Regions from separate parts of the Proteus sp. GOKU genome, predicted to be linked through region 4. Evidence: predicted binding sites of a transcription regulator. Region 4 holds the regulator's gene; each other region holds the start of a gene.
The links. Region 4 encodes CRP, which controls carbon source genes, mostly activating them, when cyclic AMP is high. Its sites were predicted from a motif close to ATGTGANNNNNNTCACAT; they were not measured.

Region 1 (7,952 bases), 1.1 Mb from region 4:
CCTTTCTTTTCTGCATCCCAAATCATGTTGGCACCGATACGGCATTTTACACTGAAGCTTGGGTTACGAGATTCCACTTTAGCCAGAATGTTGCCATTTCCGAAATGCTTTAAGCGAATTAAGGGAGTGTGTCCAATAGTTTGCGAGTTGTCTTCGAAAATCTTGCTCATTTTTATCCTCGGTACATGATTTTTATAAGGTCAGATGAAATTACCATACGCCATCAAGCTAAAGATGGAAATAAGCTTTATGAATATACTTATAACTTTTTTGTCTTTTTATTCCAAAAGGTTCTAATCAAGAGTCAGTGAGACGATTCACAAATTAATAAATCAAGAGATGTACAGTATATTGATGGCTGATAATCTATTTTTAATTACGTTTATTGCAAATACAGGGGTCATAATGGAAACCATTGAAGAGTTGATTAGCGCACTTGAACTCGCAGTGCCTGAATTAGACGCGCAAGCTTTGCGTGAAAATTTACCCGAGTCCGACGCTCAAGAAGATGTCCTTAATTGGTTATATGAATCACTCTCAGCTCAAGGATTAATGGACTATGTGGAATGGACAGAATATTTTGGTGATATTCCTGATCTAAAATCGTTAGAGCACATCTCTTTACCTGAATCACCAAGTGCATTGATTTTATCTCAAGTTGAAAATATTGATTGGGATGAGGTGAGCGTAGACCCTTATATGTTGCCTTATGAGCTACCTTATCTGGAATATATTAACCACTTTTTGGCAGAGAAAGGGTTACGATTAGTGGATCTCACACCATTTGAAAATGCTTATATTTTCTGTATTCGAGATGATGAAGAGATTATGGAAAAATTAGATGGTGCATTGAATATCTTTGAAATGGGCATTAATGAGCGTGAGCCGATGGATAAGGAAGAAACGAAAGATTATATTCGTTCATTAATTGAGTAATGCACTCAATAACTAAATAAACCAAATCACGATCTAGAAAAAAACGATAAAATAAAACCCCGTCTTAATAAAACGGGGTTTTTCTCGTTTATTGATACGTCATTAAATTAAATTTACCACTGCCCGTCTTGTACATGTTGTTTACGATAACGATCACACCACATTGCGGTTGCACCACAAATGGCAACCGGCATGATGACTAAATTTAGAATAGGGATCATGGTAAAAATATTAATAACCATACCAAATTGAAGATTATTCCATTTGTCTTGTTTCAGCGAAGATTTCATTGCAGCAAATGAAATTTTATGATTATCAAATGGGAAGTCATTATATTGAATTGCCATCATCCAAGCACCAAAAGCAAACCATAAAACAGGGGCAACAGTTTGTCCGATAGCAGGAATAAAATAGAGCAATAACAAGACAATAGCACGAGGCAAATAATAAGCTATTTTAGTTAACTCACGTTTTAAAATACGTGGAACATCCTTCAATATACCTGCAACACCTGTATCTGGTGGTGCAATGCCAGTTATTTGACCTTCTAATTTTTCAGCCAACAATCCATTAAACGGAGAAGCAATAATATTGGCTAAAGTACTAAAGAAATAAGTAAACACCAATAAAATAAAAATAACGGATAATGGCCAGATTAAATAACTCAGCCACTGTAGCCAATCAGGAACTTTTTCCATCATCCAATTGACCATGCCACCGATTTGACCATATAACCACCAAAAGGCGCTTCCGAGAATAATAATATTGGCAAGTAGGGGTAAGATAACAAAACGTTTCAGCCCTTTGCGTGTAATTAAACGCCAACCAAGAGCAAAATAATGAAATCCATTTAAATTTTTATTCGTTTCTGTCAAATTTGTCATACTTCCTATTCTCTCCAATGAGGGCAAGCTAGTATCATATAGGGAGATAATCAGCCTTACTAGTCATGAATTGTCTAAAAAACGCGCATAAGAGATTGATGTGTGTATCTTTGTGACAAGAAAATTAAGTATTGGCTTGCACTTATGAGCATTGGCAAATACTCTTAGTAAAAAGTAATATTTGCCAACGTGGCTATTAAACCTCAAGACAACAGAGATAGAAATGATGCAGCAAAATTTGCGTCTGATATTAATCGTTGTTGGTGCGATTTTAATCATAGCTTTGTTATTACACGGCTTATGGATTGGTCGAAAAGAGCGTTCTAAGCTTTTCCGTAATCGCCCAGTAAAACGTCAGAAACAGAATTATCAGTCAGATGAGAACGATGACGAACCACAATATGCTGAGGCTAGTCATCAGACATCAACTTTATCCTCTACTGAAAAGCGGGAGAGTGAGCCACCGATAAAATCGGAGCCTCTACATGAACCCGAAATTTCAGTGGTAGATAGAGACCCATTAATGTCTGAAACCCAAACTAAAGGGAACTCTCACGATACTTCATTACAACAAGAGCCTAGCCTTGGTGTTTTTGATGTTATTGAAAAAGAGCCTGTACCGATTGTTAGGGATGAGCCAAAACAAGCACCAGTGGTTAATGTTGCGAGTGAAATAAAATCACACGTTAATACAGTAAGCCCATCTGCGAGTTTTGAGCCGTCAATTTCAGAGACAACGGCTCATGTGACTCCTGTTGAAACTGAGGCTTCGCATCATGCTCCGGCTGAAGAGCCAAAAGCTGAATCTGCTCCACAAGCAACAGAAGCAGAGAAAGAGCTGGTTATTGTTCTAAACGTAAGTGCACATCATGGTCAAATGCTAGATGGTGAAGCATTGATGCAAAGTATTATTCAAGCTGGATTCCAGTTTGGCGAAATGAATATTTTCCATCGTCATCTCAATCCAACAGCGAATGGACCTGTTTTGTTTAGTTTAGCGAATATGGTGAAACCGGGAACATTTAATATTGATACAATGGCTGAATTAACGACACCAGGTGTATCAATGTTTATGATGGTGCCATCTTATGGTGATGCTAACCAAAACTTTAAATTGATGTTACTTACGGCGCAACGTATCGCATCTGATGTAGGTGGTGTTGTGCTGGATGATGAACGTAAACTCTTAACGCCACAAAAAATCGAGCTTTATAAATCTAGGATCCGTAGGACGCTGGATTTAAATCAATAGCTTTTGTCTGTAAAAAAGCCCCCGCTTGCGGGGGTTTTTCTTCTTTGGTGATAATCATGAATAAAAATACTCAACAAAAAATTGATAAACTTCGCGTTACTCTACGTCACCATGAATATCTCTATCATGTCATGGACGCACCTGAAATACCTGATGCTGAATACGATCGCTTAATGAATGAGCTAAAAGCATTAGAAGCTGAACACCCTGAATTAATTACTTCTGATTCGCCAACACAGCGAGTTGGAGCTTTACCTTTGACAGCATTTGAGCAAGTGAGACATGAAATTCCGATGCTCTCTTTAGATAATGCTTTTGATGAAACAAGCTATTTAGCTTTTGATAAGCGTTTACGTGATCGTTTAAAAAATAATGAAGAGATCACTTTCTGTTGTGAATTAAAATTAGATGGATTAGCGGTTAGTTTACTTTATGAAAATGGAATTTTAGTACAAGCTGCAACGCGTGGCGATGGTACGACAGGGGAAAATATCACTGAGAATGTGAGAACAATTAAAGCTATTCCATTGCGTTTATACGGTGAAGATATTCCTGCTCGTATTGAAATTCGTGGCGAAGTCTTTATGAATGAAAAAGGCTTTGAATATTTAAACGAGGAAGCGCGACGTACAGGCGGAAAAGTTTTTGCTAATCCTCGTAATGCTGCCGCTGGTTCATTAAGACAGCTTGATCCTCGTATTACAGCAAAACGTCCATTAACCTTTTTCTGTTATGGCGTTGGTGTACTTGAAGGTGGTGAATTACCTACAAGTCACTATGAGCGCCTACAACAATTTAAAAAATGGGGATTACCTGTTAGTGATAAGGTAAAACTTTGCACAGGTAGCAAAGCAGTCCTTGATTTTTATCACCATGTAGAAGAAGTTCGTCCTAATTTAGGTTTTGATATTGATGGCGTTGTTATCAAAGTTGATGATATTGCACTACAAGAAGAGCTGGGCTTTGTATCAAGAGCACCGCGTTGGGCTATTGCTTATAAATTCCAAGCTCAAGAGCAAATGACGATTATCAAAGATGTCGAATTTCAAGTAGGGCGTACAGGTGCTATTACACCGGTTGCACGTTTAGAGCCTGTTCAAGTTGCAGGTGTTGTTGTGAGTAATGCAACATTACACAATGCTGATGAAATTGAACGCTTAGGAATACGCATTGGCGATACTGTGGTTATTCGTCGAGCAGGCGATGTTATTCCTCAGGTTGTCAGTGTGATTGAAGAAAAACGTCCAGATGATGCTCAAGAAATTGTTTTTCCGACACATTGCCCTATTTGTGATTCTGATGTTGAGCGCATTGAAGGCGAAGCTGTTGCACGTTGTACTGGTGGTTTAATTTGTGGCGCGCAACGTAAAGAAGCGCTTAAACATTTTGTTTCACGTCGAGCCATGGATGTGGATGGAATGGGCGATAAAATTATCGACCAGTTGGTTGAGAAAGAATATGTCAAAACACCTGCTGATCTCTTCCGTTTAGATGAAAAAATCTTATCTGGTTTGGAGCGAATGGGCGAAAAATCAGCTAAAAAATTGATCACGGCTTTAGATAAGGCTAAATCAACGACATTTGCACGTTTTATTTATGCACTGGGTATTCGAGAAGTGGGTGAAGCAACAGCCAGTGGATTAACAACACATTTCTCAACGCTTGATGCATTACGAAATGCAGATATTGAAGCTCTAAAATCCGTTCCTGATGTGGGCGATATTGTGGCTAAACATGTCGTTAATTTCTTCCAAGAAGAACACAATAGAACGGTTATTGATCAATTGATCAATGATGCCGGTATTACATGGCAAGCGCCTGTTATTGTAACTCATGAGGCGGGTGATAATCCTTTTGCAGGTAAAACCGTTGTGTTAACTGGGTCACTTTCACAGTTAACGCGTGATGAAGCAAAAGACAGATTAGTTGCATTAGGTGCAAAAGTGAGCGGAAGTGTTTCTAAAAAAACCGACATGGTAATTGCCGGTGAAGCGGCAGGCTCTAAGTTAGTGAAAGCTAACGAATTAGGGATAACCGTTATCGATGAAGATGAAATGATACGATTACTTGATCAATCGAAATAATCATTCTACTATTTAACAAATGCTACTGGGAAAACCTTCTCAGTGGCATTTTTACTTAAGTTAAATTTACATTTAATGTTTCTTAAGTAACTCCCAAAGTGTGATCAACCTATCTTATTTAATAAATAGTGTGTATGCGGTTTCATGAGATTGTGACAATAGTCACATCCTAATGTTACGCGTTACATAAAATGCTCTACAAGATTTATTTTTATTTTTGGAGCATGCATGTCCTCTATCATTCACTTCGTTTTAGCACTCGCCGTTATTGGCGCATTAGCATTCGTTGCGAGTAACAACCGCAAAGGGATCCGTCTGCGTTATATCGTGCAGTTATTAGTTATTGAAATCGCATTAGCATGGTTCTTCCTCAACTCTGATGTTGGTGAAGGCTTTGTTCGTGGCTTCGCTGGATTATTTGATCACTTATTAGGTTATGCCGCACAAGGTACTGAATTCGTATTCGGTGGCATGATGAAAGGTGGTTTAGCATTCTTCTTCCTGAATGTCTTATGTCCAATTATCTTTATTTCTGCATTAATTGGTATTCTTCAACATATCAAAGTATTACCTTTCGTGATCCGCATTATCGGTACTGTGCTTTCTAAAGTGAACGGTATGGGGAAACTGGAATCATTCAACGCAGTGAGCTCACTAGTTCTTGGTCAATCAGAGAACTTTATTGCCTATAAAGATGTATTAGGCAAAATGTCTCAGCGTCGTATGTACACCATGGCTGCAACAGCAATGTCAACAGTATCAATGTCGATTGTTGGTGCATACATGACAATGTTAGATCCAAAATACGTTGTTGCTGCTCTAGTACTGAATATGTTCAGTACCTTTATCGTCCTTTCTGTGATTAACCCATACTCTGTTGAAAATGAAGAAGAGATCCAAATGGGTAATCTGCATGAAGGTCAAAGCTTCTTTGAAATGTTAGGCGAATACATCTTAGCCGGTTTCAAAGTTGCATTAATCGTTGCTGCAATGCTGATTGGTTTCATTGCATTAATCGCTGCAGTGAATGCGATTTTCAGCATGATTTTCGGTATTAGTTTCCAAGATTGCTTAGGTTACGTTTTCTATCCATTAGCCTGGGTAATTGGTGTGCCAGAGCAAGATGCATTACGTGTTGGTAGTGTTATGGCAACTAAATTAGTGTCTAACGAATTCGTTGCAATGGGTAGCTTACAAGATATCGCTGCTGAAATTTCACCACGCTCTGTAGGTATCTTATCTGTATTCTTAGTTTCATTTGCTAACTTCTCTTCAATCGGGATTGTTGCAGGTGCGATTAAAGGTCTAAACGAAGTACAAGGTAACGTTGTTTCTCGTTTTGGTCTGAAATTACTGTTCGGTTCTACATTAGTTAGCTTCTTATCAGCAGCTATCGCAGGTCTGTTTGTTTAATCTTTGAAGATAAAACAGATAGCATGTGAATAAAATAACAATGTAAACAGAGTCACTTGTTAAGCAAGTAACAGAAAATCAAGCAGTACCTTAGGGTACTGCTTTTTTTATCTTTAAATTACCCTATAATCGGTTTTATCCCTTCAATGACAACGTGGTAAAGAACATGTTAGAGAAACAGCACCTTATCGATATAGCAAACACACAAATGCCATTTGGCAAGTACAAAGGACGTATGCTGGTTGATTTACCAGAAGAGTATCTATTGTGGTTTGCAAAGAAAGGCGAGTTTCCTGAAGGTAAGCTTGGTCAACTCATGGAGATGACCCTAGCAATTAAAATTGAAGGCCTAGAAGGGCTATTAAAACCATTAAAGCGGTGATGTTAATCATCATCTATAGCTGATTTATCAGGTGTTAATGCATTAATGATTTTCTGACTTAATTCAATAAATAATGTTTGCTCTCCGAGTGTTAAGCATTCACTTATTTTCTCAGCATTTTGTTTTCGACCTAATGCCGCTCTTGCCAAAAAAGCGTGACCCTCATCAGTTAAATGAGTAATAAGCTCACGCTTGTCTTTTTCAGAACGATACTGCGCAATAAATCCTAAGGATTTTAATCCCCGCATAAATTTCGATAAATTCTGTCTTGAAATCGCCAATGAATCACTTAATTGAGAAGGGGTTAAGTCACCTCGTAAGCGCAATAATTCCAAAATATCATATTGGCCCCAAGTAACTTGCTCTGGGGTGTAACGAGTTCGTTGCGCGACTAATGTGCATTGTAATAATGACAATGCATTTTCTAATTCACACTTCTCCATAAATACGCTATCTCATAAATTATGTTAACTAAAGTTAATATTATCAGGTCATTCATTACGAATAAACTTTATATTGATTAACTAAAGTTAATCAAATAAGATGGCATATAGTTAACTTTGGTTAACTACTTTGTGGTTATCTGATAAAACTTGATGCAGTAGATAAGAGGTGAAGTCGAAATGATGGACTATTTTAAAGATAAAGTGATTTTAGTCACGGGGGCAAGTACAGGAGTCGGTGAAGGTATTGCACAATTGTTGTTTCAACGTGGTGCAACGGTTTTCATTACTGGTCGGCATTTAGAGGAAATAACAAAAACAGCTCGTTCTATTGATATAACGGGCAAAAAAGTCATCGCTTTGCAGGCGGATATGACCTCATTTTCTCAAGTTGAAAAAATGATTGAAACTGTTGTCGTTCAAGCTGGCGCATTACATGGCTTAGTTAATAATGCAGGGATCACAGGACCTCATAATACATCTATTGTGGATTATGAGATTGAAGATTGGAAATCAGTCATTGATACAGACATCAATGGCGTATTTTATGGCTTGAAA
Region 2 (7,952 bases), 1.6 Mb from region 4:
GCAAATCAGCGCGACGACGGGATGGTTAATTTACGGCTCTCTTGCTTTTATTTGTGCCATATATGTGAGCTACCATCTTCCAAAACCGTGGAAAATGAGCAGAGAAGAAGTAAAAGTTGCACCTTTAACGCTCACACCAGCGATGAAAAAGTTGATTTGGGGTTATACCTTCGCCGGATTTGGCTATATTTTACCTGCCACATTTCTTTCTCAAATGGCGGCAGAACGCTTTCCGGGTAGCTTGATCGCGCAATTTGTTTGGCCTGTTTTTGGTGCTTCAGCTGCATTGTGTATTGGGATCGCTATTTTAACGCGTAACATACTAAACACGCAGTTACGCCTAGCCATTACGCTTTGGTTACAAGCATTAGGTATTTTGATTGCAGAATGGGTTCCAACGATAACAGGGCTTGCGATTGGCGCTTTCTTAATTGGTGGCGGTCTTATGTGCGCTGTACAACTTGCTTTTTTACGAGGCAGAGAACTAGCTCCGGATCATGGGCGTTATATGGCGGGTTTACTTACCACTTTTTATGCCATCGGACAATTAGTTGGTCCTGTAATTTCTTCACTTTCAACCGCATTAACAGGGAAATTAGAACCTGCACTTTATGTTGCTTTTATTGTGTTGATAATCGGTGGTTTTCTAGTGTGCTTAAAAGAAAAAGAACATCAGTAAACTAAAAGTAGCTCATACAAAAATGCAATAATTTCATAACGAAAAATGCGGTATCGCTGGATAATGTGATTGAGGTCATCTAAAGTGTAGGTTGTTGTTGCTAAGTGCGATAACAGCTACTTAATTAATGTGTTTATCGGAGAGTCCAATGTCATCATTAAGTAAAGAGGCGCAATGGGTGCATGCTGCGTTAGTTGAACGCGGTTTGGAAACGCCTCTTCGTGAACCAAAACTCTCTCCAAGTGAGAGTAAACAGCAAATTGAACATCATATGACAGAAGTGATGAAGCTGTTAAATCTGGATTTAAGTGACGATAGTTTAGCTGAAACACCTCGTCGTATCGCAAAAATGTATGTTGATGAAATTTTCTCAGGGCTGGATTACCACAACTTCCCAAAAATCACGCTAATTGAAAATAAAATGCAAGTTGATGAAATGGTGACAGTGCGAGATATCACATTAACAAGTACTTGCGAACATCACTTTGTCACTATTGATGGTAAAGCGATTGTGGCTTATATCCCGAAAGATAAAGTGATTGGATTATCTAAAATCAATCGTATTGTGCAATTCTTCGCTCAACGCCCTCAAGTTCAAGAACGCTTAACACAGCAAATTCTTATCGCATTACAAACGTTACTAGGCACAAAAAATGTGGCTGTTTCTATTGATGCGGTTCACTATTGTGTTAAAGCTCGTGGTATTCGTGATGCAACTAGTGCAACCACCACCACTTCATTAGGTGGGTTATTTAAATCTAGTCAAAATACGCGTCAGGAATTTTTGCGCGCTGTTCGTCATCTTTGAGATTTTTAAATAAAAATGAATGAATCGTCTCGTCAACGTATCGAAGCTCTCGATGCGTTGAGAGGAATGGCGATCCTTGGCATTTTATTGCTCAATATTTCAGGTTTTGCATTATTAAGAGTGGCTTCATTTAACCCATTACATTCGGGAGAAGCCTCTTTTGGTGATCGTATAACATGGATGGCATTAAATCTGTTTGCTCAAGGAAAATTCCTCTTTATTTTTGCGTTGCTATTTGGTGGTACGCTTTATCTCCTTTTATATAAAGGAACGCGTTTTAATATATCGCGGTTAGTTGTGCTGGCATTGATTGGCCTTATTCACACATTATTTATTTGGGAAGGTGATATTTTATTTCCATATAGTATATGTGGTTTATTTGTTTTTGCGTTTATTAAATCAATAGCGACAAAACAGCAGTTTATATTGGGAGCAATACTCTATTTTTGTGGCGCATTTATTTTAGGTGCGTTGTTTTACTATTATCGTGACTTTATTGATACCGTTTGGTACAGCACGCCATATTCTCAATTGGCTGAATCAGATTGGAAAACAGGGCCTTATTTAAATAGTGTTTATTATCGTTTGAATGAGCTAAGTCTTTTTGTTTTTAATCTAGTACGTCAATACAGTTGGTTTTTGTTCGGTGCGATGTTGATGGGCTCTGCGTTAATGGCGTCAGGTTGGTTACAGCAGAAATTTAGCCGTACTCATTATGGCTATGTGGCACTTTATTTCCTTTCAATCAGTTTAAGCTTACAAACAGCTATTGTGCTGGTGGATTATTACCTTGATTGGGATTATCGCTGGGCGGCTATTTTGGCACAACCTTTAACCATGTTGATCCAAGTAATGCAAAGTTTGGGGTATATTGCGCTGTTTTATTGGAGTTGGGATATTATCCAACACTCTTCTCTTGCTTATGCTTTACGCTGTGTCGGCAAAATGGCGTTAACAACCTATTTAATGCAAAGCCTTATCGGTATTTATTTATTTCAGCGTATGGGGCTATTTAATCAATTTACTCTACCTGAATTGATGCCTTTTGTTGTCGCTATTTGGGCAATCAATATTGCTTTTGCAATGATTTGGTTACGTTATTTTCCACAAGGGCCAATAGAATGGATTTGGCGTAAATCAGCCTCAAAATTAGCACAATTCTTTTAGGTTTTTTCATGATTATTTTCATTCAGAGGAAGCGATTCGACTTCCTCTGGTGAAACCGCAGGATAACCTTTAATGCCTTCAGGAATAGATTGCATTGCAGGAATAGTTTCTGGCGGTCCTAAAAAGCGTGGTTCACGGTTTAGAATATATACATCAATCATTGCACCTGCTCTGGCAAATACTTCCCGTACACGTACTTTAAACATGCTTTTAGGGGATGCAACCGCAAAGCATTGTGCGTCAATTCCTTTTTCTAATGCGATAAAAACGGCACGTTCACAGTGAAAACGCTGAGTGATAATGGTAAATCCATCTGTACCAAATACCTCTTTTGTCCGTACTACTGAATCAAGTGTTCTGAAGCCTGCGAAATCCATCACAATACGAGATGCTGGAATACCTGCTTTAATGAGATCTTTACGCATGGTATTGGGCTCATTGTAGCTATGTTTTGCATTATCACCGCTGAGTAATAAATACTGAATTTTGCCACTATTATAAGCATTAACAGCGCCTTGAATGCGGTATTGATAAAACTGATTTATATAACCGCTGGTATAGTACTTCGATGTGCCTAACACCATGCCCACTTTTTTAGCAGGTAACGTATCCACATCTTCAAAGATATAAGGATTGGTTTTCCAGCCGATCCAGCGATCGCAGGCAATCAAAGTGACAGCAAGCAGAATAAAAAGTGTGAGAAAGAGATAAATGAGGCGTTTTAGCATTTCCTTGCCTTAATGACGCAAATAACGAATGACTTTCATAATGCTTAAGGCTACTTGAGCAGAGATAGGGAAGCAAGAAAAAAGCGCCTCATATTAAGTAATGACGCGCTTTTCAGAATGGTACTTAGTGTTTCAAGCTACTTAGAACGAGGTTCTTTTGTAAATACGGTACTCTGGTGACCAATAGTTACGTTCAATCGCTTCTTCTAATGCTGAATCAGAAGTTACGGTAGCAACACCTTGTACTTGAGCTTCTTTTGCAACTTGTTTTGCGATATAACGCGAAACTTGCTGAATATCAGCCAGTAAAGGTAACAGAGAACCATCACCATCTTTTGCCATTGGTGAGCAATCTGCTAATGCACGACTTGCAACCATTAACATGGCATCAGTAACACGTTTTGCACCACATGCGATAACACCTAGTCCAATACCTGGGAAGATATAAGAGTTGTTGCATTGTGCAATTGGATACTCTTTATCTTTGTATTTAACTGGTGCAAATGGGCTACCCGTTGCGACTAAAGCTTGTCCATCAGTCCAGTTGATAATATCTTCAGGACGCGCTTCTACACGAGAAGTTGGGTTAGATAATGGCATTACGATAGGGCGTTCACAGTGTTTGTGCATTTCACGAATAATTTCTTCAGTGAATAAACCTGCTTGTCCTGAAACACCAATCAAAATAGTTGGTTTTGCATTCTTAACCACTTCTAACAGTGAAATCGCATCGCTTTCGGTTTCCCAATCAGCAATGGTTTCACTTTTTTGGATAAGTTTGCTTTGGAAATCAAGTAGATTTGGCAGTTTGTCTGTTAATAAGCCAAAACGGTCAACCATAAAGATACGTTCACGCGCTTGCTCATCACTTAAACCTTCAGATTTCATTTGGGCAATGATTTGCTCAGCAATACCACAACCCGCAGAGCCTGCACCTAAGAAAGTGACAGTTTGGTCTTTTAATTGGCGGCCAGCAGCACGGCTTGCTGCAATTAGGCTACCTAAAGTGACAGACGCTGTACCTTGAATATCATCGTTAAAGCAACATAGCTCATCACGATAACGGTTTAATAAAGGCATCGCATTTTTTTGTGCGAAATCTTCGAATTGCAGTAAAACATTTGGCCAGCGACGTTTAACAGCTTGAATAAACTCATCAACAAACTCGTTATATTCATCACCTGTAATACGAGGATGACGCCATCCCATATACAGAGGATCGTTTAAACGTTGTGGGTTATTAGTACCAACATCAAGTACAACAGGCAGTGTGTACGCTGGGCTAATACCACCACACGCGGTATATAAAGAGAGTTTACCGATAGGAATACCCATACCACCGATACCTTGGTCACCTAGACCAAGAATACGCTCGCCATCTGTTACAACAATAACTTTTACGTTCTGTTTAGTGGCGTTTTGTAGCATATCGTCGATATTGGCGCGGTTAGGGTAAGAGATAAATAAACCACGAGCACGACGATAAATATCAGAGAAATGTTCACAAGCTTCACCCACTGTTGGTGTGTAAATGATTGGCATCATTTCAGTTAGGTGAGATTCCAATAGACGGTAAAACAGGGTTTCATTGGTATCTTGGATATTTCGTAGGTAAATATGTTTATCGTTATCGTTTTTGAAATCAAGATATTGGCGATAAGCGCGTTCAACCTGCTCTTCGATGGTTTCAACTGCTTCAGGCAGTAAACCATGTAAGTTAAAGGTGCTGCGTTCTTCTTCGCTGAAAGCACTACCTTTATTTAACAGGGGAAATTCAAGCAGGATTGGACCTGCATACGGGATGTAGAGAGGGCGTTTACTTTCGTGTTCCAGTTCCATGAAAAATACTCTTGTAAGGCAGTTAGTCACATGACAATTGTAGATCCTACAAAATAATAAAAATATGTACAGCTTATGTTATTTTTTTATGATTTTTATGCTTAGAAATGAGAGATAGATACGGTTGTTACAACTTTTTCTGGTAAGCATCAGCAAAATTTACATGCTGATGCTTTTTTAGGAGAGATTTTTAGAGGAATAAGTTAAAACTTTTTACAAAGTGATGCGTTGCATTTGGCGACAACCTAAAGCAGTTAATGTTGCTTGTGTTGCATCCCATTGCGTTAAAATTGTCTCTGCTTTTTCAATTAAGACAGCAGATTCAATATCCATCACACTCTCACCTGCCATATTTAACAAAATTAAAGCAGCTTGTAATGGCGGTAAACTTGGGTTGAATGCGGCATTTTCTGCGTAACTACCTTGGAAAATTTTGCCATCTTTCATTTGAACGGCAATACCACTGTGCGACTCACTATAAGGAGCATGGCTACGATTAGTGGCTTGTAGCGCCTGTTGTGCTAATTCACTAGGGTTATCAATTTTGTAACCGTGATTAACTTTGTCCATTAATAAAGAGGTGATATTGAGATCTTTCGGGCCAAAGCTATCAGGTAAATAATCACCTAATGTTGCCATTTTTCTACCCGGTAACTGAATTTGAATATGGGTGCCACTGTTCAATTCGTTCATAAACTGGCGACAATGACCACAAGGTGTATAGTTAACGGTGACGGAGATCAAGCGAGATTCACCACGTAACCATGCATGAGTCACTGCACTTTGTTCAGCGTGAACAGTTTGTTGTAGTGGAGCGCCAGCAAATTCCATATTGGCACCGAAGTAGAGATTACCACTTTCACCACGCGCAACTGCACCAACTTTAAAATTAGAGATTGGTGCAACAGCACAAGCGGCAGCAACGGGTAAAAGTGCTAGGGCTAAGGTATCATCATTACATTGTAACTGTGTTTTTATGGCATTGACCTGCTCTGCCGTAAACATTGCAGGGAATTCATCCTGCTCAAGATAAGGAGCAAGTGCTTGTTGTAACTGAGGGGATAAATCTGACCAAACTGCCTGAAAACGAGTATGCATACATGAGTCTCCCATTAATCTTTCTGTATTATAAGATTCTAGGCATCTTTACCCATTCTTATATGTGATGAGAATCATATTTTCAATGAAACAATTGCAACAAATTCAGTAATTGAGAGATGTATCTCAAATTTATAGCAAAAATCCCCGAAGTAAAATTAATTAAATCGGGGATTTGAAAGGTAGAGTATAAAAAATATTAACTATAAAGATGCAAAATAATAGGGAAGATAAATGGTGCAGTAAGGGATGTAATAATCCCGCATGTCATTAATGCCAATGAACTGTAAGCACCTTCTATATAATCAACTTCTGCAGCTCTTGCTGTTCCGACTGCGTGAGAAACCGTACCCATTGCTAAACCACGAGAGGCGTGAGTAGGAATACGTAGTATTTTAAATAACGAGTGACCAAAAATAGCCCCTAAAATACCCACGGCAATAACACATGCTGCACTGATAGCAGGAATGCCCCCAATAGAGTCTGCCACAGCCATCGCAATAGGTGTTGTCACTGATTTAGGTAAGATTGATGCAGCAATCTCAGGTGTTGCTCCTGCCCATAATGCAATGGCAGTGCCACTAACCATCGCAGCAATACTACCAATAAAGCAAATACTGATTAATGATTTCCACTGTGCGCGAATTTGGTGTAATTGCTGATAAAGCGGTATAGCTAAAGCGACAACGGCAGGTTGTAATAAGTCATTTAAAATACGACTACCTGCAAAATAATTTTCGTAAGGTATCTTGGCTATCAATAAAATAGGGATAATCACCACAATCGCAATTAAAAGCGGATTTAAAATAGGTAATTTAAATCGAGCTGCAAGTTTACGAGCTAAGTAAAAAATAAAAATACTTAAAGGAAGTGACCACCAAATATTCATCAACATGGCTAACATTTTTTCTTCTCACTTAACGCTTTATCGTCGTCTTTCTCTTTTGTTTCCACAATATCTTCAACTTGGTCTGGTTTCGAACCCACGATAACGCGCTCACGATGAACGTAGTGTGAGCAATATGCAACGAGTGCCATAACACCAAAGGTACTCACTACGCAGGCTAGAACGATGGGAAAAAGTTGCTGATTTAACAAATCATAATAGTTCATTACACCAACACCGATAGGGATAAAGAGTAATGACATGTTTTTTAAGAGGATATTGGCACCGGGTTTAACCCAACGCAAAGGGATAAGCTGGAAAGCAAGTAAACCAAAAAGGATCAGTAAGCCAACAATACTGCCTGGAACCGCAAAGGGTAGAAGGGCTGAAATAAGATTACCAGCAAAGAGACAAAGATAAAGTACCAAAAAAGATCGTAGATAATGCCAAAGTGTAATCTGCAATCGTGCCCGTTTAGATTTCATAAGTAAGTGTCCCAAATCAACTAACAGAATTATCATACACCGATTTTGAAAGTGTGCTATGGATCACAATAAAAAAAGAGCGGGGTTCTAATAGAACCCCGCCATTTATTTACTTGGCAAATGAATCTTGGTTGTTATTTCACTTGCTGACCCGGTTTTGCACCAGAATCTGGGCTGAGTAAGAAGATATCTTTATCGCCAGGGCCTGCTGCCATTACCATGCCTTCTGAAATACCAAAACGCATTTTACGAGGTGCTAAGT
Region 3 (7,952 bases), 1.5 Mb from region 4:
GGGAACAGCTACCCACAGACTTTATTATTGTAAAAAGTGGTGGTGGCGAAATGGATACACAAGTTGTTCCTGATGCAACAACTTGCCAAGCTTGTGTTAATGAATTATTTGATCCGCAAAATCGTCGTTATCATTATCCTTTTATCAACTGCACACATTGCGGTCCTCGTTTTACTATCATAAAAAAAATGCCTTATGATAGGCCTTTTACTTCAATGTCTGAGTTTCCATTCTGCCCTGAATGTAAACATGAATATGAAGATCCCGCAGATAGACGGTTTCATGCTCAGCCTAATGCATGTCCTGTCTGTGGGCCTCATATCTGGCTTGCAGATAATCAGGGTAAAGAGTTAGCAATAAAAGAGCTTGCATTAACTCAAGCTTGTGATGCGTTACTTGCTGGAAAGATTGTTGCAGTTAAAGGTATTGGTGGTTTTCATTTAGTATGTGATGCACGCAATAATGAGAGTATTGCATTATTACGAGAACGAAAATACCGACCTGCGAAGCCACTCGCAGTGATGATCACAGGAATTGATCTAATTAAAGCAGATAAGCAAGATCCAGATTTTCTTCCAACGGCTATCCAAACCTTGCAAAGCACCGCAGCCCCGATTGTGTTAGTTCCTAAAACGGTTGTAGCTGAATTATCTGAGCTTATTGCGCCGGGATTAACGGAAATTGGCGTTATGTTGCCCGCCAACCCATTGCAACATCTATTAGCGCGTGGCACAAATATTCCACTTGTTATGACATCAGGAAATGCGTCAGGTCATACGCCGGCATTAAGTAACGAAGATGCCTTAATGCAATTGAAAGATATTGCAGATTTATTCTTAATGCACAATAGAAAGATCATACAAAGAGCTGATGACTCACTTGTTCGCATTGAGGGTAAACAGAGTGTGACGATCAGACGCTCTCGTGGCTATGTCCCAGACGCGATTTCATTACCTGACGATTTTGGAGAGCAACCCTCAGTACTTGCTATGGGAGGTGATCTTAAAAATGTATTTTGCTTATTACGTCAACATCAAGCCATTATGGGGCCTCATTTAGGGGATCTTGATGATTTAAGTGTGCGACAGCAGTTGGTTAAATCGTTGGCGCTCTTTCAGCAAATTTATCGTTTTACACCTAAAGCGATTGCGATAGATGCACATCCTAACTACATTAGCCATCAGTTGGGTAAGCAGTTTGCTCAAGAGCAAAATATTCCTGTTATTGAAGTCTCTCATCACCATGCACATATTGTTTCCTGTCTTGCTGAACATGGTCATACACATCAACAAGGTGCTGTCATTGGTATTGCGCTTGATGGATTAGGCTTTGGACAAGATGGCACGTTATGGGGCGGGGAGTGTCTGCTGGTGGACTATCAAAAATCAGAGCGGATTGGTGGACTTCCGGCTGTTGCAATGCCCGGTGGTAATCTTGCCTCGATTCAACCTTGGCGAAACTGGTTCGCACATTTAGCTACTTTTTCTGAAGATTGGCAAGGTAGTGTTATCGCCCAAATGGTGCCTAGCAATGATTTGCAGATATTAAGTAAGGCCGTAGAGCGTGGCTTAAATTCACCTAAAGCCTCTTCTTGTGGGCGTTTTTTTGATGCAGTTTCAGCATCATTGGGATTAGCGCCTAAAGAGATAAGTTGGGAAGGTGAAGCGGCTTGCTATCTACAAACAGCCGCATTAGCGTGCCATCAAGAAAAACAGGCAGAAATCATTAAGCAATATGGGCATTTAATGCCGGTAAAAAACAGTGTGCTTGATTTGTCGGTTTTTTGGTCGCAGTGGGAAAGTGTAGCGCTGAATGTCAGTGAAAAAGCATGGTTATTTCATTATCTATTAGCTGAAGGTTTAGGCGATATTGCATTGCAATATGCAGATAAATATCAGATTGACACCATTGTACTTACGGGGGGTGTATTAAATAATACATTACTCAAACATATGTTTAAGAAAAAATTAAACAATAAAAAAGTACTCGCCCCTATGATGTTACCAGCCGGAGACGGTGGTATTGCATTAGGGCAAGCACTGATTGCTACACATTTAATGCAAAACTAAAATGATTATAGGTAAAATAATACCAGTTTTAGTTATTTGTGACTGAAATAGGTTTTTGGTTGCTACTTTATTAATGACAATATGGAAAATCATCGTGAGTAATAAGAAGATTATCATTTCTTTAGCCGTTATCGCAGGGCTTAGCACACCAGCAGCATTTGCTGGCGAATGGTCAATTGGTGGTTCAGTTTTAGCGCAAGTTACTCCTTATAAAGGGGCTAAATCAAAAGATTATTTATTACCAGTACCACAAGTTAACTACCAGTCAGAAAACTTCTATTTCGCAACGTTAGCTGCGGGATATTACCTGTGGAATACACCTAAAGATCAACTTTCTGTCGATTTGCACTATTATCCTCAGGCTTATAAACCAAGCGACAGTGACGATGAGCAAATGAAAAAACTGAATCGTCGTCGTGACACCATGATGGGTGGCTTTACTTATAAACACCACGAATCATGGGGTAGTTTAAGAGCAATCGTATCGGGTGATCTGCTAGGCAAAAGTAACGGTATTATCGCTGACGCGGCTTATTTATATCCTTTCGAATTCGGTAACTGGTCTTTACAGCCGGGTGCGGGTGTTGTTTGGGAAAACAAAAAGCAAAACCGTTATGCTTATGGAATTACTCATGCAGAATCACAACGCAGTGGTTTAGCAGAATATACGCCAAATGATAGCTGGAGACCTTATGTTGAACTCTCTGCTAACTATAAATTTGCTGAAAAATGGAATTTCTTTGCAATGGGACGTGTTGACCATTTACCAAGTGAAGTGAAAGACAGCCCAATGGTGAATAAATCTGTTACTGCGATTGTGTGGACAGGTGTGACTTACACATTCTAATTAACAAAAATCTGATTAGAATTCAGTGAAATCAGTGATGATAAAAAAGCTTCGATTCAAATTCGAAGCTTTTTTATTGTGTAAGATGCGAGTAATGCTTTATTTTTCAGCAATATTCTTACGAACGCGGACTACCAAAGATAAACGGCCGGGATGAACGTTATCTGGTTTTAATGGCTGGTGGATACGAGCAGTTTCTACACAAGCCATCTTACGATAGCCACCTGCACTCATATCTTTCATTGAGCTTGCAAGCTCTGCACCCGGATTCCAACACACGACATCACTATGATGGTAATGGTGAACTTCAATGGTCCGATCCCAACCATCATCATGAATGAGATTAAAATCGTCAGGCTCTGTATAAAGCCTGTCAGTGCGCCCATCAAAGCGTAATGAGGTTTCATCAGTGTAAACCTCTTTATCTGCCACGGTGTCAATGTAGTGGCCTCCTAGGCCGGTTACAGAGACATTATCGATATCACTCACATTAAAATAAGAGTGAAGGGCAGCTGTTGCTTCATAATCACCGTAAGATTCTAATTCAACCTCACAGGTTGCTCCTAATTTAAAACGAGCAATAACAGTAAAGGGATGAGGCCAATATTTTTGCGTTTGTTGACTCTCTTTTAATGTCATGGTGATGAGAACACCGTCATCTTGTTCTGTATGGGCACTAAATTCCCAAGGAAGAATACGTGCAAATCCATGACTTGGTGTACCAGCTGAAGCAAACCAAGGCCAGCAAATAGGAATACCGCCACGAATGGCAACACCCGGCGTGAAGAGAGAGGCTTCGCTTACCCAAAATACAGGATGCTCTTGTGCGGGCTGCCAAGCGATTAAATGTGCGCCTTGAAGGCTGATAGCTGCGCGTACTTTAGGATGCGAAATAACAAGGATAGGAAGTTCGCCTAATTGCCGACGACTTAAGTAAGGTGATATTTGTTCAATAATCGGCAAAGAAAAAATTTTCTCATTCATTATCTTATGACCTTATGTCACTGACTATTTCAATACAATAAACTGACTGGCTAGAAAATAAAAGAGCCACCGAAAAGGTGGCTCTAAAAGAAATCGTGACTTTCTAAACTCTAATTATTTAGAGATATGAGAAATCAGATCCAGAACTTTGTTTGAATAACCAACTTCGTTATCGTACCAAGCAACTAATTTAACAAAGTTGTCGTTCAGAGCGATACCTGCTTTAGCATCAAATACTGAAGTCAGAACTTCGCCATTGAAGTCAGTTGAAACAACTGCATCTTCAGTGTAACCCAGAACGCCTTTCAGTTCGCCTTCAGCTGCTGCTTTGATAGCGTCACAGATTTGAGCGTAAGTTGCTGGTTTTTCCAGACGTGCAGTCAGGTCAACAACAGAAACGTTAGGAGTAGGAACACGGAAAGACATACCAGTCAGTTTGCCGTTCAGTTCAGGGATAACTTTACCTACAGCTTTAGCAGCACCAGTTGATGATGGGATGATGTTTTGAGAAGCACCACGACCACCACGCCAGTCTTTTGCAGATGGACCATCAACAGTACGTTGAGTTGCAGTTGTTGCGTGAACAGTAGTCATCAGACCTTCAACGATACCGAAGTTGTCGTTGATAACTTTAGCTAAAGGCGCTAAGCAGTTAGTAGTACAAGATGCGTTAGAAACGATATCTTGGCCTGCGTATGATTTATGGTTTACGCCCATTACGAACATTGGAGTGCTGTCTTTTGAAGGACCAGTCAGAACAACTTTTTTCGCGCCAGCTTGGATGTGTTTACGAGCAGTTTCGTCAGTTAAGAACAGACCAGTTGCTTCTGCAACAACGTCAGCACCGACTTCGTTCCATTTCAGATTTGCTGGATCTCTTTCTGAAGTTACGCGGATGGTTTTACCATTAACAACGAGGTGGCCATCTTTTACTTCAACAGTACCGTTGAAACGGCCATGAGTTGAATCGTATTTCAGCATGTATGCCATGTAGTCTGCGTCTAACAGATCGTTAATACCTACGATTTCGATATCTGAACGTTCTTGAGCAGCACGGAAAACGATGCGGCCGATACGACCAAAACCATTAATACCTACTTTGATAGTCATATGTATTCCACCAGCTTTAATTTAGTGAATTAAAAAGTTGCTTCTAAAGTTACCAAAACCGCGCCAATCGTCAAGCGGAATCGTGTCAATAATTGCAAAAAATCAATTAAAAAAACACTTTTCGCTTAAAGATTGGTCGTTTTAGCCAAATGTTACGCTGTGTATTATCGGGATCAACGCCGATAAATGAAGTTACCTTTGCTCCGTTATGTGAAATTCATCACATTTCAAAAACTAAAGATTACTCTTGATGATTTTAGACTATATTTTTCAGATTTGTTGTTAAATCTTTGTTATTATTCACTGTTGTTTTAAAAAGCATTTTTCTGGGCAAGAGGTCGATATGGCAGATAATGAAAAGAAAGTGAATATTTCAAGTAATAACAATCACCTTGATTTATCAACACTCAACGAAATGCAACGTTATGTGACGCAACAGCAAGGTACAGAACCTCCGTTTAGTGGTAAATTATTACACAATCGTCAAACAGGGATTTATCACTGTTTATGTTGTTCTGCTCCTTTGTTTTATTCAGAGACGAAATTTGATGCAGGATGTGGTTGGCCTAGCTTTTATCAACCCGTTAGTGATAATGCAATTCGCTATATTGATGATTTTTCTCACAATATGAAAAGAACTGAAATACGCTGCCAGCAATGTGACGCACATTTAGGTCATGTTTTTAATGATGGTCCTGCCCCAACAGGGGAGCGTTATTGTGTTAATTCAGCATCTCTTTCGTTTACGAATAGTGAAACAGGCGAAAAACAAGTCGGTTAATTCAGTTAAATTAACAAAATAATAACAATGGAAAAAACGATTCAGCCATTTCAAATGATTATTTAGCTTATGGAGCAATCAATGGAAGTTAATGAACTTATTTCTATGGTAACCCCTGAAATTTATCAACGTATTTCAACCGCAGTTGAACTAGGTAAATGGCCTGATGGCGTTGCATTGACCGATGAGCAAAAAGAACATTGCATGCAGATTGTTTTATTATGGCAGGCGAAAAATAACCATACACCTGAGCATATGACAGTGGGAACTAATGGGCAAATTACCATGAAGAGCAAACAAGAATTAAAAGCTCAGTTTCAATCTGAACGTTTAGCAACACTAACACCAATGGATGATGACTAAAACGTATGTTGAATGGATAGAATAGAAATAAAAAAGGGGCATTTATTAACCGAACTGGTTAAATATAGCCCCTTTTTCATTTTATGAAGATAAAGAAAATAACGAACCTATTGATTGTTACGATTAAGCCAATGTGCTGAATCAATTAATACCGCACCTTTTGCTTGCATCTCTTCTAGTGCTTTTTCGCTATCATCATCTTGAATATTTACACCACGACAACCGTCTGTAATGACAGTCACTTGATAACCTAACTGCAAAGCATCCAGTACCGTATATTTAACGCAGTAATCCGTAGCAATTCCTAAAATATAAAGATGTTTTATATTCAGAGTCTGCAAAAGAGTATGCAAGCCGGTCTGATATTCATGGTCGTTATCAAAAAAAGCACTATAACTATCAATAAGGCGATTTTGCCCTTTGTAAATAATATGATTAATCAGAGCTTGGTTTAATTCAGGGTGAAATGCAGCACCATAAGAATTTTGTACACAATGCACAGGCCACCACACTTGTGGTAATCCATTAAGCGTTCCAATTTCCCCAACAACCGAGCCTGAATTTTCAGCAAAGCTAAGATGATCGGCAGGGTGCCAATCTAAACTAGCAATAATGGGATTTTTAGATTGCTTAAAATCAGAAATAAGTTGGTTGGCTGTTTGTATCACTATATCGCTTTCATTAACAGCTAATGCACCACCAGTACAAAAATCGTTTTGTATATCAACCAATAACAGTGCGGAATTTTTCACCAAATTTACCTTTAGATTAAACTTAGTCGTTATCGTCTAATGTCATTTCACCACGAAGGTTTTGTTGCATTAGTCGGCAGATCTCAGTGTAATTATATTGTTGGCTAAGGAGATAATGCAGTTTAGTTAATGTTGCTTCAAATGTCATATCAAAGCCACTGATCACACCCACTTCCGCTAGTGCTTGACCTGTTGCATAACCTTCCATATTCACTCGACCAGAAATACATTGCGTAAGATTGATAACAACAATACCACGCTCTGTTGCTTCACGCAGGGTTGAAAGTAGAGCAGGATGCGAGGGCGCATTACCAACACCATAAGAGCGTAATATTAAGGCTTTTACAGGTTGCATCAGGATATTTTTAACAACTTCATCTGAAAGACCCGGGTAAATGGTGACAACACCAATCGGCTGAGGCGTAATATTATGCGCAGTAAATTCCCCATTTCCTTTCGGAAATGAATTAATTTTAAATTGTTTAATATTAATACCCGCTTCTAACAGTGGGGCGCTATTGGGTGATGCAAAGGCATTAAAACCATCTGCATGCGCTTTTACTGTGCGGTTTCCACGATATAGCGTGTTATTAAAAAATAGTGCCACTTCATTAATTGGATGATGTGCGGCGAGGTAAAGCGCATTTAATAGGTTTGTTTGCCCATCAGAACGTAAGGCTTCTAAAGGAATTTGAGAGCCAGTAACGATAATCGGTTTGCTAAGATTCTCAAACATAAAAGAGAGTGCTGATGCGGTAAATGCCATGGTATCTGTACCATGAAGAATAACGAACCCATCATAATTGTGATAATTTTCATTAATATCATCAGCAATAGATTGCCAATCTTCAGGTGTGATATTTGAAGAATCAATTAAAGGCAGGTGCTCTTTGATTGTGAAATCGGGCATCTCCTCACGGTGGAATTCTGGCATTTTAGCTAATTGGCGTTGTAAATGTCCTGATACAGGAATATAGCCATGTTCAGAATGTTGCATACCAATAGTACCGCCAGTATAAACAACGTAGATTGATTTCTTTTGCATC
Region 4 (7,952 bases):
GCAATGGCAACGGGAGAAACCTTCGTTAAATTAGTCACCTCTGAAGGCAATATTGAAATATCACTGGATAATAAAAAAGCCCCAATTACAACGAAAAATTTTATTCAGTATGTCGAAGATGGATACTATAACGGCACCACTTTTCATCGTGTTATTCCAGGTTTTATGGTTCAAGGCGGTGGTTTTACTGCTGATTTACAGCAGAAACAAACCAGAGCGCCAATTAAAAATGAAGCCGACAATGGTTTACGCAATGTAAAAGGTTCTATTGCCATGGCGCGCACGTCAGATAAAGACAGCGCAACCAGCCAGTTCTTTATTAATGTGGCTGATAATGCATTTTTAGATCACGGCCAGCGTGATTTTGGCTATGCCGTATTTGGTAAAGTTGTGAAAGGAATGGATGTTGTTGATAAAATTTCACAAACTCCAACTCGTAATATTGGACCTTACCAAAATGTGCCTGTAAAAACGGTCACTATTTTATCTGCGGAAGTCGTAAAACAATAAACGCATTATTAGGATAGGATATTTACTTATTCTGATAAGATAAAATGCATATAAACCGGAATGAATGTTTTCATTCCGGGGTTTTTGGTACGAAAAAAATATTTTTTATCCTTCCTTTTTTCGTGTGATCTCCTGCAATAAGTATTCACTACGCTATTAATCACTCTATTCATCATCAATTACCGTCATTCTTGTTATTGCGCAATAAATCAGCAGGTTTTCTTGCTTACTATTCATATTTTATACCTGTGCTATGATAATCGGCTTTGTTGTACCCAAGTCGGTTAAACAACGAGCTATTTTGGCAAATCTACACTCGCTTTAAAATAGTAATAAAATAGATAATGATAAGAAAATCAGTCGGATAGGCTAATATGCTGTTACTTATTGATAATTACGACTCGTTTACCTACAACCTCTATCAGTATTTCTGTGAATTGGGTGCTGAGGTTGTTGTTAAGCGTAACGATGAGATCGGACTTAAAGAGATAGAAAAGATGATGCCAGCACATCTTGTTATCTCGCCAGGACCTTGTACTCCTGATGAAGCCGGGATCTCTCTTGAGGCTATACAGCGGTTTGCCGGTGAAATTCCTATTCTTGGGGTTTGTCTTGGACATCAAGCGATAGGGCAAGCTTTTGGTGCATCGGTTATCAGAGCACGAGAAGTGATGCATGGTAAAAATTCATTAATACATCATAACCAACAAGGTGTTTTTAAGGGACTGAATCGACCTTTAAGTGTGACGCGTTACCACTCTTTAGTGATTGATGCGACAACATTACCAGTACCTTTTGAAGTGACGGCATGGAGCCAACATGATGGAAATGTTGATGAAATTATGGGAATTCGCCATCGTACACTTCCAATTGAAGGGGTTCAATTTCACCCAGAAAGTATTTTAAGTGAACAAGGACATGAGCTATTAAATAATTTCCTTAAATATTAAATGGATAGCATTTAAATAGCGAAATAATGCCTTTTTATACAAAACCACATTTGATTTTTTATTCATATTTAGTGATTATATTTTCATATTGAATATGAATAACGATCAGGTGGGGTAATGACAAAGCAAAGCATCAACAGGGCAACTTACGATCAAGTAATGTTGCCAATTTATTCACCCGCAGAATTTATTCCTGTTAAAGGGATGGGTAGCCGTGTTTGGGATCAGCAAGGAAAATCGTATATCGATTTTGCTGGTGGTATTGCGGTTTTAGCACTAGGGCATGCCCATCCTGCTCTAAATCAAGCCTTAAAAGAACAAAGTGAGCAACTTTGGCACGTCAGTAATATTTTCACGAATGAACCTGCATTACGTTTAGCACAAAAATTAATAGATAACACATTTGCAGAACGTGTCTTTTTTGCCAATTCTGGCGCAGAAGCAAATGAAGCCGCATTTAAATTGGCTCGCCATTATGCCATTACTCGCCATAGCCCTTATAAAACAAAAATTATTGCCTTTCACAATGCATTTCATGGCAGAACGCTGTTTACAGTATCTGTTGGTGGACAACCTAAATATGCGGATGGTTTTGGTCCTAAGCCTGCCGATATCGTGCATGTTCCGTTTAATGACTTAGATGCCGTTAAAGCGGTAATGGATGACCACACTTGCGCCGTTGTTTTAGAGCCAGTTCAAGGTGAAGGTGGCGTAACAGCAGCAACGCCTGAGTTTATGAGAGGGCTACGTGAGTTGTGCGATAAGCATCAAGCACTGCTTGTTCTTGATGAAGTACAAACAGGTATGGGGCGTACCGGCAAGCTTTTTGCCTATATGAACTATGATGTGACACCAGATATTATTACAACCGCCAAAGCGCTGGGAAGTGGTTTCCCACTCAGTGCGATGTTAACAACATATGAGATAGCTTCTGCAATGGGTGTTGGAACTCATGGTACAACTTATGGTGGCAATCCATTAGCTTGTGCAGTGGGCAATGTCGCATTTGATTTAATTAATACACCTGAGGTACTTGAGGGTGTCGAAAAGCGCTATCAATGGATTGTGGATGAGCTAGCGTCAATCAATCAAACGTATCAGGTCTTTTCGCAAATCCGTGGACAAGGTTTATTGATTGGTGCGCAATTAGCGCCACAATATAAAGGTAAAGCCAAAGAGTTACTCGGTCTTGCTGCTAAACATGGCTTAATGATGTTAAATGCAGGAGCTGATGTGATGCGTTTTACACCGTCGTTAATTATTACCCAAGAAGAGCTACAAGAAGGAATGGTGGCATTAAAAGCGGCTATCGCAGAATTTGTAAAAGGGTAGTAGCAACTAAAAACCCCATCAGCGAGGATGGGGTTTACACAAAAAGTATATCAATAGCCCTGTTATGGGCTATTGTTTGTTTGAGCGGGGAAACTTAACGAGTCCCGTAAACGACGATAGTTTTACCGTGTGCGGAGATCAAGTTTTGATCTTCCAGCATTTTCAGAATACGGCCTACAGTTTCGCGTGAACAACCAACGATTTGACCAATTTCCTGACGTGTAATTTTAATTTGCATGCCATCAGGATGCGTCATTGCATCGGGTTGTTTTGCTAAGTTTAATAAGGTTTGTGCAATACGACCTGTTACATCAAGGAAAGCAAGGTTACCTACTTTTTCTGATGTTGTTTGTAATCTGTTCGCCATTTGAGCAGAAAGGCGCATCAGAATATCAGGGTTAACCTGAATTAATTGGCGGAATTTTTTATAGGAAATTTCTGCTACTTCACAGGCTGTTTTTGCTCGAACCCATGCACTACGTTCTTGATCTTCTTCAAATAATCCAAGTTCACCGATGAAATCCCCCTGATTTAGGTAGGAGAGGATCATTTCTTTTCCTTCTTCATCTTTAATAAGAACAGCCACGGAACCTTTAACAATATAATAAAGTGTTTCCGCTTTCTCACCTTGGTGGATCAGCGTGCTCTTGGATGGATATTTGTGAATATGGCAGTGTGACAAAAACCATTCAAGAGTCGGGTCTGTTTGCGGCTTGCCGAGAACCATTCGCGTTATCCTCTGTACGTTAAATGCAGCCTTTCAAAACGGATAGGCTCCCTTTTGAGACAGCGTGCTTAAAAATCCTATCTTTACCTATTAACTTCCTGAGAACACGGTAAGTTAATATGGAGTAGATTATAATAAATGAGAAAATAATGCATTGATCTTAACCACTATCATCAAGCAGATATTGTTTTTAACACAATTAGTGCATTAAGTCTCGTTTTACGCAGTCAGCATAATAAACCTATTTGCTAATTGCTAGTTGAATTATGAGAATGTACTCTTTTAGTTTCTGTCATCTTTAGGGGGAAAATAAATGGAAGCACGAGTTAAGTGGGTTGAAGATTTATCTTTTGTCGGCGAATCTTCATCTGGCCATCAAATTATGATGGATGGGAATTCGGGCGATAAAGCCCCAAGCCCAATGGAAATGGTATTAATTGCTGCGGGTGGATGTAGTGCTATTGATGTCGTAAGTATTTTACGTAAAGGGCGTCATCAAGTAACTGATTGTGAAGTGAAATTAACATCAGAGCGCCGTGAAGAAGCCCCTCGTTTATTTACTGATATCAATTTACATTTTATTGTTTCAGGTAAAGAATTAACGGATAAAATCGTAGAACGAGCCGTTCAATTATCCGCAGAAAAATATTGTTCTGTTTCCTTAATGTTAGGAAAAGCAGCCAATATTACGCATTCATTTGAAATAAAAGATGCCGACTAATTTTGATATTTTAAAATAAAGTTTAATTTGAAAAATAATATCCCTTAATTAATGGGATATTATTTTTATAGAGATAAATTTTATTTTGGTTAACTTATCTTTTCGCCATTTAATAATTTTTTGACTAATGGTGCCATAATTAATTCCATCGCTAATCCTAATTTCCCGCCCGGTACAACAATAGTGTTTATTGTTGACATAAACGAGCCATGTAACATCGCAAGTAAATAGGGAAAATCAATATCAGTTAAACCACGAAAACGAATAACAATAAAGCTTTCATCGAGAGTGGGAATTGCTTTGGCAGAAAAAGGGTTCGAAGTATCAACAGTCGGAACACGTTGGAAGTTAATATGAGTGCGTGAGAATTGAGGAATAATGTAGCTAATATAATCATCCATTGAGCGTACAACGGAATCTCTTACCGCCTCTTGTGAGTGTCCTCTTTCTGTCGTGTCTCGAATAAGCTTTTGTATCCACTCTAGGTTGACGATAGGAACAACACCGACCAATAAATCAACATGTTGAGCTACATCATGTTCGTTGGTAACAACGCCACCGTGCAATCCTTCATAAAAGAGAACATCAGTATTATTAGCTAATGGCTCCCAAGGGGTAAATGTTCCCGGTAATTGGTTGTAAGGAGTTGCTTCATCATAAGAGTGTAGATATTTGCGAGATTGTCCTTGTCCTGTATCGCTATATTGACTTAAGGTCTTACTCAGTAAGCTAAAATCATTTGCTTCAGGGCCAAAATAACTGATATGTCTGCCTTGTTCTCTAGCTTTTCTTATCGCCATATCCATTTCAGGACGGGTATAGCGATGAAAACTATCTCCATCAATCAATGCAGCATTTGCATTGAGTTGTTGGAATATTTTACGAAAAGCTTGGCTTGTTGTGGTGGTTCCTGCACCGCTTGAGCCAGTCACTGCGATGATAGGATGCTTAATTGACATAGGTTATCCTTTTGCTAAATAAGGTTGGCCCTTATTGATGGCGATACATCGCTAACTTTGAATAACTAATCAGAGCGAAATTGCGATGCAGGCATAATATTGACGCTCTCATGAAGTTCAGACCAAACTAACACGGCCTCACCGGATTTAAGCTGTTTTTTGACGTCGGCGACTTTTTGTTCAAGCGTTTTCTCTTGGATACCATAATCAGTACCTTCGCGTAAAACGAAACTTTCAATGAGATTGTCTAGTGTTTCAGTTGAAAGCTCGTTCCAAGGTATTATCATTTTGCTTTCTCCAAATAGGTCGCCAACCAGTCAGGGATACGGCTTTCTAGCCACATCACTGGTTTAGAGAGCTTTCCTCCAACAAATCCTACATGTCCACCAAACTCAGTAAGTTGATATTCAATGTTATTGGGTAGTGTTTTGACATCAGGAATAACATCCGCAGACATAAATGGATCGTCTTTAGCATGAATGATAAGTGTCGTTTTCTTTATTTTATTTAATAAAGGCAACGCACTGCATTGGCGATAATAATCTAATGCATCTTTAAATCCGTGAATTTTAGACGTAATAAGATCGTCAAATTGACGTAGTTTTTTGATGGATTTTATCGTCAATAAGCTAATCGGTAAGGATTCTGGATAGCGAATAAGTTTTCGTGTTGCGTTGTTTTTGAGCTCTTTTAATAGATACCATTGGTAAAAACGGGAAAAACCATGTTCAATTTTTGTTGAGCATGGTTCTAGCATTAATGGTGCAGAGACAATAACAGCAGCGTCTACAACTGCATTTTCACCACTTTCAGCAAGATAATAGGCAAGCATATTTCCACCAAGTGAATAGCCAACTGCGGCTGTTGGTTGCTCGCCAAATTCCTTTTTCAACCAATTTAAGAAGTAGCGAGCATCTTCTGTTTCACCTGAGTGATAAATGCGATTTTGTCTATTGGGTTCACCACTGCATCCTCTAAAATGCATCACAACGCTTAGCCAGCCTCTCTCTTTTGCAGCAGCTAACATGCCATGAGCATAAGGGCTACTAAACCCACCTTCTAAGCCATGAAAGATGACTAAGCGTGGTTTATCGAGTGCCGTCGTTGGGTCTTCACTCCATGCTAAATCGACAAAATCATTGTCCGGAAGATTGAGCCGCTGCCAATGTGGCGTAAGTTGTGGCGTCCTACGTACAATTCTTGGTAAGAGCGTTTGTAAATGTGGATTTTTAGCCCAACGCATTGGATTAAAGTATTGAGACATATTTTCCGTCTATCAAAATGAATTAACACTTGTTTGCTAAATAACATACTGCTATTTTCGGTGAAAATAAAACGTCTGTCACATCTTTGAGCCACTTTATGACAATTAGCCTTATTTTCTCTTTAACTATTTTCCTGTTTATTGCAGCGATAACACCTGGACCGAACAATTTACTGCTTACCTCATCAGGGGCTAATGTAGGCTTTAAAGGCTCGTTAAAGCTAATGGCAGGCATTATGCTGGGTATGCAATGCGTTTTATTGAGTTCTGCATTTGGCGTAGCCGCATTATTGATAATTTATCCTGCACTGCATATCGGATTGAAGATAGTCGGGAGTGCGTATTTACTTTGGCTTGCTTGGAAAACAGCGACATCATCTTATCAGCGTTTAGATATTCCAGCAAAAACACCCCAAGCAGTAAGTTGGTTTCAGGGCGGATTATTGCAATTTCTAAATCCAAAAGCATGGATGATGGGATTAGGCGCAGTAGGGAGCTTTAGTCTATCGGGTGATGCTTATTTTAGCTCTGTTATTGCTATTAGTATTGTTATGGTTATTGTTAACTTCGTTGCTGGTATTGTTTGGATATTAGGCGGAACATTAATTAGCCTATTTTTACAAAGCAGACGCTCTTGGTTTATTTTCAATATCTCAATGGGGCTATTAACGGCGCTCTGTGTTCCTTTGATTTGGATAGAGTAAACTCATAAAATAGGTATAAATCAAGGGTTAATCAAACTTTTTTGATTTAAATGATGTTTTTTTAAGATTGGTTGAAATGATCTCTCTTGATATGTGTCAAAAAAAGAGTATTCCTCTATAAAAAGAGAGATCTACGATCGCCCACTGACACAATCATTCATGTTAAAATGCTCTCTTATATCAAGTGATGACTGATTTTTAGTCGTTACATAGATCCTATTATTTAACTATTTAGTTTTTTATTTCTTATTATTAACACTATTAAAATGGACAACTAACTATTTTATATGGGAATTATTTATTCTTTTTAATGTTTCTATTAAAGTAATTTTTATTACGTTTATGTGTTTGAATTGTTATTAAATAAAAGGAAGTGTTTGAAAATAACAAATTATTAAGAGTAAATAGATTAAGTCTATATCGTTCTATTGACCTAAAAGAATAAATTATTATTAAAAATAGAGAGGGAATAAATTAAGTATTATAAATGTAGGGATTGATGAGCATAGTTCTGATTGAAAAGATATTTATAAAACTATTATAAAAACAAGTATTCTAATAATAAGGTAATTTTTTCTATGCTTTATTGTGACTCATTTTCTATTTTTAATTGATTTTATTCTAAAAAATTAATTGTTTTAGGTATTAAACGCTGTACCAAGAATTACTCCATATATAACTATATAGTACTCGAAGTGGATATTGTCATTATGCCGACATTAACGAAAATTGCCTGGATAAAGCCGGGTATGGCTACAAATCAGCGAAAAATAGCAGACTACATT

Region 1: the regulator CRP is predicted to act here: its motif matches at 5,307-5,324, upstream of EHE21_RS12740 (NupC/NupG family nucleoside CNT transporter).
Region 2: the regulator CRP is predicted to act here: its motif matches at 6,382-6,399, upstream of cdd (cytidine deaminase).
Region 3: the regulator CRP is predicted to act here: its motif matches at 5,219-5,236, upstream of msrB (peptide-methionine (R)-S-oxide reductase MsrB).

The regions. Positions count from the first base shown of each region.
Region 1 is NZ_CP034105.1:2,720,598-2,728,549, reverse strand. Features, by position in the region: gene cysK (cysteine synthase A) at 1-170, opposite strand, end outside; gene EHE21_RS12760 (hypothetical protein) at 406-936, shown strand; gene cysZ (sulfate transporter CysZ) at 1,050-1,820, opposite strand; gene zipA (cell division protein ZipA) at 2,044-3,072, shown strand; gene ligA (NAD-dependent DNA ligase LigA) at 3,129-5,156, shown strand; gene EHE21_RS12740 (NupC/NupG family nucleoside CNT transporter) at 5,385-6,569, shown strand; gene EHE21_RS12735 (DUF3820 family protein) at 6,736-6,951, shown strand; gene EHE21_RS12730 (MarR family winged helix-turn-helix transcriptional regulator) at 6,954-7,394, opposite strand; gene EHE21_RS12725 (SDR family NAD(P)-dependent oxidoreductase) at 7,578-7,952, shown strand, end outside.
Region 2 is NZ_CP034105.1:1,284,513-1,292,464, forward strand. Features, by position in the region: gene EHE21_RS05885 (YbfB/YjiJ family MFS transporter) at 1-679, shown strand, start outside; gene folE (GTP cyclohydrolase I FolE) at 828-1,487, shown strand; gene yeiB (DUF418 domain-containing protein YeiB) at 1,503-2,654, shown strand; gene sanA (outer membrane permeability protein SanA) at 2,651-3,382, opposite strand; gene EHE21_RS05905 (NAD-dependent malic enzyme) at 3,524-5,221, opposite strand; gene cdd (cytidine deaminase) at 5,435-6,319, opposite strand; gene EHE21_RS05915 (CidB/LrgB family autolysis modulator) at 6,519-7,214, opposite strand; gene EHE21_RS05920 (CidA/LrgA family protein) at 7,217-7,690, opposite strand; gene metG (methionine--tRNA ligase) at 7,825-7,952, opposite strand, start outside.
Region 3 is NZ_CP034105.1:2,277,735-2,285,686, reverse strand. Features, by position in the region: gene hypF (carbamoyltransferase HypF) at 1-2,069, shown strand, start outside; gene EHE21_RS10625 (MipA/OmpV family protein) at 2,164-2,916, shown strand; gene EHE21_RS10620 (D-hexose-6-phosphate mutarotase) at 3,016-3,900, opposite strand; gene gapA (glyceraldehyde-3-phosphate dehydrogenase) at 4,015-5,010, opposite strand; gene msrB (peptide-methionine (R)-S-oxide reductase MsrB) at 5,354-5,791, shown strand; gene EHE21_RS10605 (YeaC family protein) at 5,873-6,154, shown strand; gene pncA (bifunctional nicotinamidase/pyrazinamidase) at 6,262-6,906, opposite strand; gene ansA (asparaginase) at 6,929-7,951, opposite strand.
Region 4 is NZ_CP034105.1:3,790,579-3,798,530, reverse strand. Features, by position in the region: gene ppiA (peptidylprolyl isomerase A) at 1-510, shown strand, start outside; gene EHE21_RS17340 (aminodeoxychorismate synthase component II) at 885-1,460, shown strand; gene argD (bifunctional acetylornithine/succinyldiaminopimelate transaminase) at 1,578-2,792, shown strand; gene crp (cAMP-activated global transcriptional regulator CRP) at 2,887-3,519, opposite strand; gene EHE21_RS17325 (OsmC family protein) at 3,833-4,240, shown strand; gene EHE21_RS17320 (phosphoribulokinase) at 4,330-5,199, opposite strand; gene EHE21_RS17315 (YheU family protein) at 5,265-5,486, opposite strand; gene EHE21_RS17310 (hydrolase) at 5,483-6,463, opposite strand; gene EHE21_RS17305 (LysE family translocator) at 6,562-7,167, shown strand; gene EHE21_RS17300 (SIS domain-containing protein) at 7,878-7,952, shown strand, end outside.